4 regions of the Moorella naiadis (nom. illeg.) genome follow, and region 2 is predicted to be linked to each of the others. Evidence: riboswitches for the same ligand, from Rfam matches in the RefSeq annotation. Region 2 holds a riboswitch; each other region holds the start of a gene.
The links. Region 2 has a riboswitch for cobalamin ahead of SDD30_RS08625 (ECF transporter S component). Riboswitches for the same ligand answer to the same signal wherever they lie in the genome.
Positions count from the first base shown of each region.

Region 1: another riboswitch for cobalamin. It lies ahead of SDD30_RS03895 (ABC transporter ATP-binding protein); the one in region 2 lies ahead of SDD30_RS08625 (ECF transporter S component).
Region 3: another riboswitch for cobalamin. It lies ahead of cobU (bifunctional adenosylcobinamide kinase/adenosylcobinamide-phosphate guanylyltransferase); the one in region 2 lies ahead of SDD30_RS08625 (ECF transporter S component).
Region 4: another riboswitch for cobalamin. It lies ahead of SDD30_RS07900 (S-layer homology domain-containing protein); the one in region 2 lies ahead of SDD30_RS08625 (ECF transporter S component).

Region 1 covers NZ_JAXGFQ010000004.1:97,859-101,105, forward strand. The annotation lists gene pabB (aminodeoxychorismate synthase component I) at 1-57, shown strand, start outside; gene SDD30_RS03890 (aminotransferase class IV) at 54-887, shown strand; cobalamin riboswitch at 1,119-1,297, shown strand; gene SDD30_RS03895 (ABC transporter ATP-binding protein) at 1,367-2,116, shown strand; gene SDD30_RS03900 (hydantoinase/oxoprolinase family protein) at 2,129-2,683, shown strand; gene SDD30_RS03905 (DUF4258 domain-containing protein) at 2,707-3,012, shown strand; gene SDD30_RS03910 (YgiT-type zinc finger protein) at 3,018-3,247, shown strand, end outside.
Region 2 covers NZ_JAXGFQ010000010.1:107,106-110,352, forward strand. The annotation lists gene SDD30_RS08615 (B12-binding domain-containing radical SAM protein) at 1-144, shown strand, start outside; gene SDD30_RS08620 (BON domain-containing protein) at 350-874, opposite strand; cobalamin riboswitch at 1,147-1,345, shown strand; gene SDD30_RS08625 (ECF transporter S component) at 1,490-2,044, shown strand; gene SDD30_RS08630 (AIR synthase related protein) at 2,041-2,805, shown strand.
Region 3 covers NZ_JAXGFQ010000003.1:101,409-104,655, reverse strand. The annotation lists gene SDD30_RS02935 (stage V sporulation protein S) at 99-416, shown strand; gene SDD30_RS02930 (PHP domain-containing protein) at 469-1,338, shown strand; gene SDD30_RS02925 (translation initiation factor 2) at 1,359-1,625, shown strand; cobalamin riboswitch at 1,656-1,831, shown strand; gene cobU (bifunctional adenosylcobinamide kinase/adenosylcobinamide-phosphate guanylyltransferase) at 1,944-2,555, shown strand; gene cbiD (cobalt-precorrin-5B (C(1))-methyltransferase CbiD) at 2,722-3,247, shown strand, end outside.
Region 4 covers NZ_JAXGFQ010000009.1:85,750-88,996, forward strand. The annotation lists gene SDD30_RS07890 (double-cubane-cluster-containing anaerobic reductase) at 1-487, shown strand, start outside; gene SDD30_RS07895 (DJ-1/PfpI family protein) at 582-1,178, opposite strand; cobalamin riboswitch at 1,355-1,559, shown strand; gene SDD30_RS07900 (S-layer homology domain-containing protein) at 1,953-3,247, shown strand, end outside.

The DNA.
Region 1 (3,247 bases), on a different contig from region 2:
GCCCGCGGCTTGATCGCGGCTTTATGCGGCTTTACATGGAGGAAAAGAATAAAATGACAGGATCGGTTGTCTATTTAAATGGCTCCTTGTATCCCCCCACCACAACCGGCATCGACCCGGATGCTCCCGGCTTCTTGTACGGAGCCGGGCTCTTTGAGACCATCCGCATTGAGAATCGTCAGCCCCTGTTTCTTGACGAACACCTGGAGCGCCTTACCAACAGTGCTTTGCACCTGGGCTGGCCACCACCTGCAAAGGAGACTATCAATATCCCCTTCCAGGAGGCCATCGCTAGAAGAGGCGTAACTATCGGCCGCGCCCGTCTTAATTTTTTCCAGGGCCGGGAGGGTTTTAACCTGCTCCTGGCGGTAAATGACGGCCTGCCCTATACCCCTCAGGAGTACCATCGAGGCTGCCCGGCAGCCATTGTGAGCATACCTCGCAACCAGCGTTCCCCCCTGGCCGGATTGAAGACCATGAACTATCTGGAAAACCTCCTGGCCCTGGCCGAGGCCCGGTCCAGGGGAGCCCGCGAGGCCCTGCTCCTGAACCTGGATGGTTACCTGGCCGAAGGCAGCCGCAGCAATCTTTTTATTGTTTCTGATGATGCCCTCTATACCCCCGATCCGGCCAGCGGCCCCCTCCCCGGCCTGGCCCGTGCCCGGGTCCTGAAAATAGCTACCGGCCTGGGCCTGATGGTAAAAGAAGAACCTTTACCACCGGAGGCGCTCGCTACAGCAAGGGAAGCCTTCCTGACCAACAGCCTGATGGAAATCCTCCCCCTGACGCAGGTAGACGGCCGTCCCGTTGGTGATGGCCACCCCGGACCGGTGACGACCCTGCTTCAAACCTGTTATCAGGAGAAAAAGGCTGCTGCCCGCGGCTAAAAAAGCCCCTGCCACTTCACTTTTGCCAGGTTAATTGCCCAAGCATCCGGGTTATCCGGGGTTGGAAAACCCTCCCGGTTAAGATATGTTGGCGCCTTACCTGCCTTGATCGGCTTCTAAAAGAACTCCTGCCGACTATTTACTCCCTCTAAGATACGGTGGATCTGGCGGTTTTTTTAAGCTCCTGGCAGGAATTTTCGACCGGGCGTCGTATATTTTTAGTAACAAGAAACCTTATGAAGCGTCGGAGGTGCCCGCTGCCTAAGCGGGAGAATAGGGAATCAGGTGTCAATCCTGAGCGGACCCGCCACTGTGTCCGGGGAGGAGCCTGCCAAGACCACCCTGCGGGGGAAGGTGCAGGAGTTCCGGTGATCCGGGAGCCAGGAGACCTGCCCCGGCGTGGACCTGTTGTGGCGGATGATGGTAAAATCCCCACCCATTAATTGGGTGGGGATTTTTGTTTTCGGGGGTGAAGGCGCGTGATCCGAGCAACAATTAAGTCTTTTTCTTACCCCGGCAGCGCAACCGTCCTTAAAGATATCGACCTGCACATCCAGGAGGGGGAGTTTGTCGTCATCACCGGGGTATCCGGGGCGGGTAAGTCCACCCTGGCCCGCTGCCTGGCAGGGGCGATACCCCATTTTTTCCCCGGCCGGTTGGTGGGCGAGGTAAGAGTCAAGAGCCGCGAGCTGGCCTCCTTGACCCTGCCGGCCATAGCCACCTTTATGGCCTATGTCGACCAGGAACCCCAGAACCAGCTCTTTCACCTCAGCGTTGCTGAAGACGTGGCCTTCGGGGCCGGCAACCTGGGCCTGGAAAGGGAGGAGATCCGTGCCCGGGTCGATGGTGCCCTCACCTTCGTCGGCGGCCGGCACCTGGCAACCAGGAGCCCCATCACCCTCTCCGGGGGCGAACTGCAGCGCTGCGCCCTGGCCACCTATATCGCCATGGCCCCCCGGGTGATGATCCTCACCGTGGCCCTTAACGCCCTGATCGAGAAAAAGGGGGTGAAGACGGCCCTCATCACCACTGCCGGTTTCCGGGATGCCCTGGAAATCAGGCGCTCCCGGAGAAAGAACCAATGGGATTTCCGGGCTCCGGTACCGCCGGTCCTGGTACCGCGACGGCTGCGCTTCGGCCTCCGGGAGAGGATGGATTACCGGGGCGTCCCGCTACTCCCACTAGACCGGGAGCAACTGGCCGCCATTGCCGCCCAGCTGGAGGCGTAAGGCGTCGCGGCCGTGGCGGTATGCCTGCTTTTTGCTTTTAAAAATCCCGCCCACGAACAGGAGGTAGGCGCTTACCTCCGCCGCCGCCTGCCGGGGGTATTCATCTCCCTCTCTTCCGAGGTATCCCCCCGCCTGGGGGAGTATGAACGAACCTCGACCACGGTTTTAAACGCCGCTTTAAGCCCCCTCCTGGCCGACCACCTGGAGGAGCTCCAAGCCTTTTTCGCCGGGGAAGGCATGAAGGGTCGAGTATGGCTAATGCAGAATAACGGCGGCCTGACCGATAGCCGCGCGGCCAGTTCCTTTGGGATCAAGGGGCTCTTCTCCGGTCCGGCCGGGGGTGCGGCATTATTTCGGCCGCCAAGGGCCAGGAGGAGTACGGCGTGGTCATTAACGGTAACGCCGTCGACGAGGAAGCCACAGCTTCCTTACGGGCGTAGATGCGCCGGTAGCGGTAAAGAGGCGCACCGGCCACTCCTGGCGGAAATGCTACTGGGATTTTTATCTCTGGGCTTTTTCACGGGGAATTTCATAGATTGTGTTTTCCTCTACCGCATGGTACTATAGTTTTGAACTGTGAGGCTAAAACCTTGGAAATAGGGCAAATACGAAAGAGGATACGGGAAGGGCAATATCGTTTAACGGTTCACGCTGCAATTCGTTCCAAGGAACGGGGCATTACTACAAACGATATGGAAGCCGCAATCCTGAATGGCGAAATAATCGAAGAATATCCCGACGATAAGCCTTTTCCAAGCTGTCTTATTTACGGTCGTACACTTTCCGGCCTGCCGTTACATGTAGTTTGCAGTTTGGCGCCCATAAGCGATATTATCACCCTCTACCTTCCGGATGAGAAGAAGTGGATAGATTACAAAGTCAGGCGAAAGGAGTAAACGCCATGAAGAACGACCAAAGTATTTGCCCGGTATGCGGCGGAACGCTAGAAGAAAAACTAACCCAGCTTGATTTTCGTTATAAAGGCCGATTAATCGTGGTGGAAGGGGTGCCGGCCCAGGTTTGCAAAGACTGCGGCGAACAATTAATTTCCGCCAGGACTTCCAAGGATATAGATGTTCTCTTGGATTCGGATATCAAACCAATTAAGCAAATTAATGTGCCTGTATTACC
Region 2 (3,247 bases):
CGTCACGGTTTTATCGAACTCTTCCCCTGCCACCCGGAGAGGCCGGAACACGACGACCCGACCCTGACCTTCTTTTACTACGGCCTCCCTGGAAGTGAGACAAGGGTATATTATTTACCCCTCATTGAAATAGACCCGAAATAGACCCGCAAACTTTTTAAATCAAGTATCACACCTGCTTGTATATATTTATTTGGGAAAAGCCTTCTTACCTCTTCCCACGTCATCATATCACCTCCCAACAACGTACATCTTTATTTCTTGATACTATTTTAATATTATCCAGGTGAAATGGCAATAAATATAAATTGAGCCGCGGGAGGAAAGCCCTCCCGCAGCTGATTCAACCTTACTCTTCCCTATCGTTATTCACCTGGCTGTGGAAAATATTTTCCAGGCTCATTTCCTCTCCCCCTACCTTAACCTGGCTCACTACCCGGGTTACACCCCGGGCTTTAAATGCCGCCTCCCGGGCCGCCTCCATCTCGGCCGGGTCTTCCGCCCGGCCCTTTAAAACCACCGTGCCGTGGCCGCCAACGCTTTCGGCGCCAATATGGCGCAGGTCCACCCGCGGGTCCTGGTCCAGCTCCTCGGCAACCTCTATGGTCACGTCTTCGTCCCGGACGGCACCGTCGGTGCTGATAGCCACGGCATTGGCCACACTTTTCACCCCAGGCACTTTACTGATCAACCCTCCGGCCCGCTCCTTCTCCCCCAGGGTATCGACGATGCCCTGGAGCTGGGCCTCGCCCTCGATCACGTCGGCATTCAAACCGTAACTGCGCAGGTCCTTATCCTTCCGCAGGAGCTGCCGCACCTTTTCCCGTAAAGAAGCATCATCGTCCATCATGCCCACTCCCTTGCTATCAATCAAATCTAGTATACCCCGGCAACAGCAAGTTCATGGGCAGGGGACGTCATTTATATAGTTTCTATATAGCTTCCGCGCCCCGCTCACCGGTGCGGTCAATTGGCTAGCGAGCCAGGGTAACCCGGCCAGAGCTGGCCTTTTCCGCCAGAAATAAACGGACAACTTAGCCCCAATACTATTCGCGGCGACAAATTTGTCATGGACTTTCCAGGGTAGGTTTTGGAAACAGGACTTGTCAAAAGCCTGGTGGTGGATTATATTAATAATTGACAGCCATATATGGAAAATGGACAGGTGTCCCGGAAGGGGAAGAATAGGGAAGTCCGGTAACCGCCTTTTCAGGCTGCGATCCGGCGCGGTCCCGCCACTGTGAGCGTGGAGTTTACGATATAACGCCACTGGGATAGTTCCCGGGAAGGCATCGTAAAACAAGGAAGCGCGAGCCAGGAGACCTGCCTGTCCATGGGACCTCTCACCTTCGCCAGGAAAGGGGAGAAGCAACCGGGGATGATGGTAAAGTCCCCAGCCGGAAGACGGCTGGGGACTTTTTAATTGGGGGCGACCCGGCCCCCCGGATTGCCACTGACAAAATCTTCATATCAGGAAGGTGAAGCAAACATGGCGAAACCGGCAGTATCTCCCTCGACCGGCAAGGCAAGTCGCTGGACGGCCAGGCGCCTAGCCACCCTGGCCATGCTCATCGCCCTGTCAACTGTGGGCGCTAATCTAAAAATACCCAGCATCACCGGCACGCCGGCCTTCGATTCTTTTCCCGGCTTTCTCGGCGCCCTCATCCTGGGGCCCGCCGATGGGGCCCTGATAGCAGCCCTGGGGCACCTGCTCACCGCCTTTACCGCCGGGTTCCCCCTCACCCTGCCCCTCCACCTGGTTATCGCCGCCGGCATGGCCGCCGTCGTCGCCCTCTTTGCTCTCTTTTACCGCCTTTCCCCCTGGTTGGGAATAGGGGTGGGAATAGCCCTCAACGGCCTTTTGCTCCCGGCGCTGTTCATCCCCCTGCCGGGGTTCGGCAAAGCATTCTTCCTGGCCATGGTGGTGCCCTTATTGCTCGCTTCCGCCCTGAATATCGCCCTGGCAGCGGCTGCCTTTACCAGCCTGCGCCGGGTATTTCCCGCCAGCTATGCCGCCGGCCGGGGGAAAGGTGAAGGGAAATGACCCCGGCCACCCTTTCCCCCCGCCGCTACCGGGATCTGATCATCCTGGACCTGGATGAGCAAAGGTCCTTGGTGATCGCCTGCGACTCCGCCGGGGCTATCGGCCCCAAGGTAGCCGACGTGGTACGCGTGCCCGGGTACGTCCTGGGCCGTTTTACCGCCAGGGTGGCCCTGATGAAAGTCCTGGCGGCCGGGGCCTGGCCAGCCTGCATTGCCAACACCCTTTGCGTGGAGCCGGAACCTGCAGGCGCGGCCATCCGGGAAGGCGTGGCCGACGAGATCCGAGCGTTGGGCATCGACCCGGAGAAAGCCCTCACCGGCAGCAGCGAAAAAAACGTCCCCACTACCCAGTCCGGGATAGGGATCACCGTCATCGGCCTGGCAACAACCGCGGAGTTGTTAATGGGACGCCTGGCTGCCGGCGATACCCTGGCCCTCCTGGGACGGCCCAAGGTCGGAACCGAGGTCTTCCTCGACGACCCGGAAATCGTAGACCTGAAAACCGTGCGCCTGCTCCTCAACCAGCCGGGTATCCGGGAAATCGTCCCCGCCGGCTCCCGGGGCATCCTGGCCGAGGCCCGGGACCTGGCCGCATTATACAGGCTGCAAATCGACTGGAGGTCTGGCCTCCCGGAGCTGGACCTGCTAAAGTCGGCCGGCCCCGCCACCTGCCTCCTCGCCGCCGGCGACCGGGCCGCCCTGGAGGCCGCGGGGCGCCGGGCGGAAAAACCCTTCTGCCTCCTGGGTACCCTGGAAAATTAAAACTCGCACAACGGCTGAAGGCCTGAAATAAGGGCAAAAGACGAAAGGATAAAGGATCAGCGCGAGTAGCTGGCAATATTGATAAAATGTCAGCCCTGGGGTAAAATGGTGGAAAGAAGCGGCAAAATAACAGATTTTGGCTGAAAGGAAGGTGGCTAATGGTGAGCGTAGCCCAGGATGAATTATATCGGTTAATAGAAGCCTTGCCAGATAAAGAAACTCCTGTGGTGAAAAGGAGCGGCGGCTTCATTATGTCTATCAGTAAACAGGCTTGGTAGTTCTTTAATAACCAGGGCCGTCCACCGATTGAGCTGGGGTGGATGTACCCCGTGTTCCGATGAAAGTTCCGAGATGGATTTTTCCTCTATACCTTTTCCCGTAGCGATTTATCGTCAGCCATATTCATTCCCCCTCGCCGCTGTTACTACTATTATGCCCCGGC
Region 3 (3,247 bases), on a different contig from region 2:
AATTACAACTTAAATGAATTATATGCTTTTTAAGAGGAATTTTTCCCTGCACAGCGAATAGATAGTATCAAAGACAGGTATGAGGGGGGTTATTCTTTATGGAAGTTTTGAAAGTAGCCGCCAGGTCCAACCCGAACTCCGTGGCTGGAGCCCTGGTCGGGGTTTTACGGGAAAAGGGCGGGGTGGAGATCCAGGCGGTTGGGGCCGGGGCTTTAAACCAGGCCATTAAAGCGGTGACTATTGCCCGGGGTTTTGTGGCCCCCCGTGGCCTGGATATAGTCTGTATCCCGGCCTTTGTCGATATCGAGATTGATGGCCAGGAACGCACGGCAGTCAAGCTCATTATAGAGCCCCGGGCAGCAGGGATCAACGGGTTGAGCGAAAAGTTAAATCTGGAACCTGTTACCGCCAGGTAGCAGGCTTTTTTAGGTTATAATAAAGCCAAGAAAATAGTAACCGGGTGATAGTTTGGCTGCAGATCTCCATGCTCATACCACAGCCTCCGATGGCCACCTGTCCCCGGCCCGGGTAGTACACCTGGCCGGCGAGAAGGGGTTGGCGGCCCTGGGGATAACTGATCACGATACTGTTGCCGGCCTGGCGGAAGCCCTGGCCGCCGGGCAGGAAATCGGTCTGCCGGTAATCGCCGGGATCGAGTTAAGTACCGAGGCGGAGGGCCGGGAGGTCCACCTCCTGGGTTACGGTTTCGACTGGCACCAGCGGGATCTTCTGGCCTTTTTAGCCGTTATGCGCCAGGCTCGCTACCGGCGCTGCCTGAAGATTGTCGCCCGGCTGCGGGACCTGGGCTATGACCTGCAGGTGGCGGATGTGGAGCAGGAGGTCCGGGGTGAAGCCATGGGCCGGCCCCATATAGCGGCCGCCCTGGTACATAAGGGCTATTTACCCTCCGTAGATGCCGCCTTTAAAACCCTGTTAGCGCGGGGGCGCCCGGCTTACGTGCCCCGGACCAGGGTACCACCCGCCTGGGCCGTGGAGATAATTTTAAAAGCCAGGGGCCTGCCGGTCCTGGCCCACCCGGGTCTCAGCCAGGTGAATGATCTAATTCCCAGGCTGGTAGCCGTTGGCCTCCAGGGTCTTGAGGTTTATTATCCCTATCATGACGCCGCCGTCATGAGGCATTACCGGCAAATAGCTACTGCCTACAACCTGGTTATAACCGGTGGTTCCGATTTCCACGGGCGACCGGGAGATACCCACGCCGACCTGGGCTCCTGCACCTTAAATGCGGCTGAGCTGGAAAGGTTAATGGAGCGATTGCAAAAGATTAAGGAGCAGGCGACTAAGGATTGGGCGCCGGGCATATACTTTAACAAATGAACAGGAGGGGGTGGGGGCCGTTGGCTGATGATAGCCAGGCAGCCCTTTACCGGCGAATTAAAGAATTGGAAAGCAGGATCGAGCAATTGCGGATCAGCCGGCGTGTCCTGATGCGCCTGGTGGAGAAAAGCGAGGTCGAGAAGTGGGAAATAGTGAACCGCTTGCGCTGGGAAAAGGAACAACTGCAGACCCGTAACCATCGTTATGCCCGGGCCATCTGGCAAAAAAACAAGGAATTAGTATTCTTAGCGGGCAAGCTGCAAGGGCATATTGTGCCCGGGGCTTGACCGGTATAGAGGGATGGTTTATACTATAGTCAAATTTAATAAACAACAGGTGCTTGCCGGGAAAAGGGAATCAGGTGTAAATCCTGAGCGGTCGCGCCACTGTAACCGGGGAGTTTTTCCTCAAGTAGCCACTGGTGTTATACTGGGAAGGCGAGGGAAAGCAGGGAGCCGGGAGCCAGGAAACCTGCCTGTTGCTGAACCCTCGCGTTTAGGGGTGAAATATAAAAGAATTTACTCCAGCCGTTTGCGCGAGGCTGGAGTTTATTTTTGCGGCGGGAACTGGCCGCCGTAAACGTCATTTCAGGTAGGTAGGGTATTTTGGATGGCAAAATGGAAGAACGCGGGCCGCTGATCATGATCACCGGCGGTAGCCGGAGCGGCAAGAGCAGCCTGGCAGAGGAACTGGCAGGCCGGGCAGGGGGTGAAGTCGTCTACCTGGCAACAGCCACCGTTGATGATGCCGAAATGGCTGCTCGGGTGGCCAGGCATCGCCGCCGCCGCCCGGCCTGCTGGCGGACGGTGGAGGTTCCCCTGGAGGTTGCCGCGGCGATAGAACAAGAAGGTGCTAGAGCTGTTACCCTACTCATGGACAGCCTGGGGATGTGGCTTACCAACCTCCTGGGTAGTTACGACGGCGAGGGAGCAGGTAGCCAGGATGAGCAGGAGAAGATTATCGCGGGCATTATGGCCAAGGTGCAGGAGCTGGCTGTCGCAGCCCGCCAGGCCCGGGCGCGGGTAATTATCGTTACCGATGAGGTGGGGCTGGGCCTGGTGCCACCCTATCCCCTGGGCCGCCTTTTTCGCGACCTCCTGGGCCTGGCCAACCAGGAGCTGGCCCGCCAGGCCGATACAGTATACTTGGTTGTAGCCGGTCTGCCAGTAGTCCTCAAGGGTGAAGACCTATCACCCTCCTTCCCTCATGGGGACTAGCGTCCCAACCGAGGATAAGCGCAGCCGCCTGTTTGAGGCCGGAGGCCGAGTTAAAGCTGCGCCCGAAGCCGGCCGAGCTCGACACAAGTATAATGGCGCCACCAGCGCCTGAAAGGAACCTGCCTTACCCCCGAAGTAGCTAACCATATTATTGGAGGAGAAACCGGTGGCCAAAGAATTACGACGGGGCTATACAACCGGCACTTGCGCCGCAGCGGCGGCCCGGGCCGCCGCCCTGGCCTTGTGGCGGCATGAAACGGTAAATACAGTCTCCCTGACCTTGCCCCGGGGCGAAAAAATAATCATGCCGGTTACCCTGCTTCAGAAAAATCTTGATGAGGTCGAGGCAGTAGTAATTAAAGACGCCGGCGACGACCCCGATGTCACCGACGGCGCGGCCGTTCACGTCCGCGCCCGGAAAAGAGCTAAGGGGATCGTCCTGCGGGGCGGTGCTGGCATCGGTACAGTTACCCGGCCCGGCCTGGCCGTGCCGGTGGGAGAACCGGCCATTAATCCCGTGCCCAGGGCCATGATTAACAGTGCGGTAGCTGACCTGGTACCGGCCGGCCAGGGAATGGAGCTAGAGATTAGCATCCCCAGGGGTGAAGAGCTGGCCCGGCGCACCCTGAACCCCCGCCTGGGGATTACCGGCGGTTTATCCATCTTGGGCACCACCGGCATAGTCGAACCCA
Region 4 (3,247 bases), on a different contig from region 2:
GGTTAAGGAACAAATGGCTGAAGGGTTTTACGCAGCACCGCCCGGGACACCGCGACTACTTTTAACCGGTTGCCCGGTGGGCCTGGGTTCGGAGAAGGTAATTAAGCTGGTTGAGGAAGGAGGCGGCGTAGTAGTCTGCCTGGAATCCTGCAGCGGCCTTAAACCTCTGGAACCCTTGATTGATGAGGAGGAAGAACCCCTCCGGGCCATTGCGGCCAAATACTTACAGACACCTTGTTCCTGCTTAACTCCCAATAAAGGCCGTTTGGAATTGCTGGCGCGGCTTATTCAAGAATACCGGGTCGACGGGGTAATCGATCTTACCTGGCAAGCCTGCCATACCTATAATATTGAATCCCATAACATTAGAAATATGATCCAGCAAAAGGCAGGGCTACCGTTTTTGCAAATCGAGACGGATTACTCGACGGGGGATCTGCAACAGCTTAAGGTCCGGATTGACGCTTACCTGGAAATGATTAAATAGGGAGCCCCCTTTAAAGACGCCTGCTTTACCGTAGGCAGCAGGATTGTTTTTGCAGCCATCATTAATTATTATATAATAATTATATAATCTATGGTTAAGCCCCTAGCAAGGAATCGATACCGGCGATCAGTCCAGCAAATTGTCTTATCCATTCTGGATTTCCCCGCCAGGAGGCGGCAGAAACCAGATTGCCATCCCTGTACACATTAGCTAAAGTTTCATTAACTTCGCCCCATATAGCTCCAGCGAGAAGAAGATCGGGTTTAATTCCAGGATAACCTGTACACAGCTTGCCTCTAAGTACGCCGGCTGCTATTAAAATTTGCGGCCCGTGGCAGGTAACGGCTACGGGCTTATTAGTTATAAAAAAATGCTGGACAATTTTCAGCACTCGTTCATTGAGGCGTAAATATTCTGGTGAACGGCCGCCGGGGATAACTAGGCCGATATAGTCTAGGGGATCTACTTTATCAAAGGTAGCAGTAAGAAGGAAATTGTGCCCGGGCTTCTCGCTATAAGTCTGCTCTTTTTCAAAGTCATGAATAGCGGTTTTTACAGTTTCTCCCGCCCATTTACCAGGAGAAACGCTGTGAACGGTATACCTCAACATAGTTAAGGCCTGAAAAGGAAAGCTAGCTTCATAATCTTCTACGTAATCGCCAACCAGCATGAGTATTTTTTTGCCAGGCATGTTTATCCCCCTTTTTATTCTATGCCACAGCTATAGAAAAAGAACGCAGGATGAGTTTGTACCAGGAGAGGAATGATTATACACATCCGCCGAAAAAATAAATCCTGCCAGGCAGGATTCTGGTACGATATGTAGAATACCTAAACCGAACGTAAATAAAATAGCGCAGGCATCAAGGGAAGCCGGTGTAAAGCCGGCGCGGTCGCGCCACTGTAAGGGGGAGCGACCCCACAACGGGCCACTGGTCCGGTAGGCAGCGAGATCTCCGCCGCTAAGGGTTAATTCCTTTTAGTAGGGAAAATGCCCGGGGTGGTGCAGTAAAAGGAGCTGGGTGCCGGACTGGGAAGGTGTGGGGGAGCGGTGAACCCGAGCCAGGATACCGGGTGCTTGCTATCGAGCTGATGCTCCCTACGCAGGATGGGGAACGGGCACACCCCCTGTCTTATTTGGAGCAGGGGTTTTAATTTTATCAGGGTAGGCGCCTGGCCCCGAGGGGCCGGGCTCAAATGCTGCCAGCCGGTCCGGCAAGGGGCTTCCAAAGGAGCAGATAACTGGAAGTCCCCGATGCGCCGGGACCGGTACCTGGACGGCCTATTCTAACCCACCCGCGGAGTATTACGGGGAGGTGTTAGCATGAGGCCGTTTATTCGTTTTAGGTGGCCGTAGGGCGACAATTGAAGGCAGCGGCGATGTTTGCTGCGCCGTTACCGCGGTTGTTGTCAGGGGCATAAAGATAACGTACTTTATATCTCTCAAGGTAAGGGAGGAATTAATATGTCTACTCGCCAGGCCTTTCATCCCGGCGGGCGGCCGGCGGCCCTGGCAACGGCGGTATGTTTAATTATCGGCCTGTTGATGCTCCTGGTGGTACCGGCGTGGGGGGAAGCGGCTGTTTCTCCCTTGATGGATAAAGCAGTGCAATTCCTGCAGCATGATTATTTAAAAAACGGGTTGCTTAACTCAGAAATGGGCGTGGGGTCGTACGCTTTTTACGTGCTGAGACAGGCCGGTGTTGACGCCGGTGCCTGGACGCACCAGGGCGTGACTTTGCGGGAGGCAGTGGTAAAAGCAGTCAGGAATGATCTGGATAAAGGGGGAGAAATACGGGCCAAGCAGTTGGCCCAGGACCTGGCGGCCATGCAGGCGCTGGGGGAAAAGGACCTGGCCGGCCGGTTGCTGCAGGCCTTGAAAAACAGGCAGACCGACAGAGGCTTTGAAGATATCGGGCCGTTAAGCATCTACAACAACATGCCTGCCTTTGATTTTTTAAGCAGGGCGGGGATGCTGGAGCAGATAAACATCCGCCTGGCCAGGAATTACATCCTAGAAAGACAGTATGTCAAGGAACAAAATGCCCGGTACGGCAGCTGGGGGTCGCAGGACGGCGACCAATACTACGCCGACTTCATGGCCACCGCTGAGGCGGTGCGAACACTGCACTATTTGGACCCGCAAAAAAAAGATCTACAGGTGCAGCAGGCCATTCAAAACGGCCTGGCCTGGATGCAGAAGCAGCAAAAGCCTGACGGCAGCTTTATGGCCGGCATGGACGACCCGGTAATTGACACGGCAGAAGTGATGGTGACCTTGAAAACCCTAGGTATGGACCCGACGGCCTGGAAAAGCGGCCCGGGGAAGAGTGCCGTTGATTACCTGAGGGATAAGTCATTGAACGCCGATGGGAGCTTCGGCACCTCGGGAAACACCATGGATGCCATCTGGGTGCTCTGGGCGTGCCTGGCCCTAGAAGGGAAGGCAGGCCAGCCGGCGCAACTACAGCCCGGCCCCCAGGAGGGGCCTACCCGGCAGACGCAGCCCGCTGGAAAAACGACTTTTAAGGACCTCCAAGGCCACTGGGCGGAAGGGGCCGTCAAACGGCTGCTGCAAATGGGAGTTGTTTCTGGTTACCCGGACGGTACCTTTAAACCCGAAGGACAGGTGACCCGCTATGAAATAGCCTCCCTGATGGTGCGCCTGCTAAAGCCGGCGGGGGCCTCCGGGCAAGACCTGTTTATCCTCGATCAGAAGTTTAAAGACAGCCGGGATATTCCCCAGTGGGCCCGAGAAGC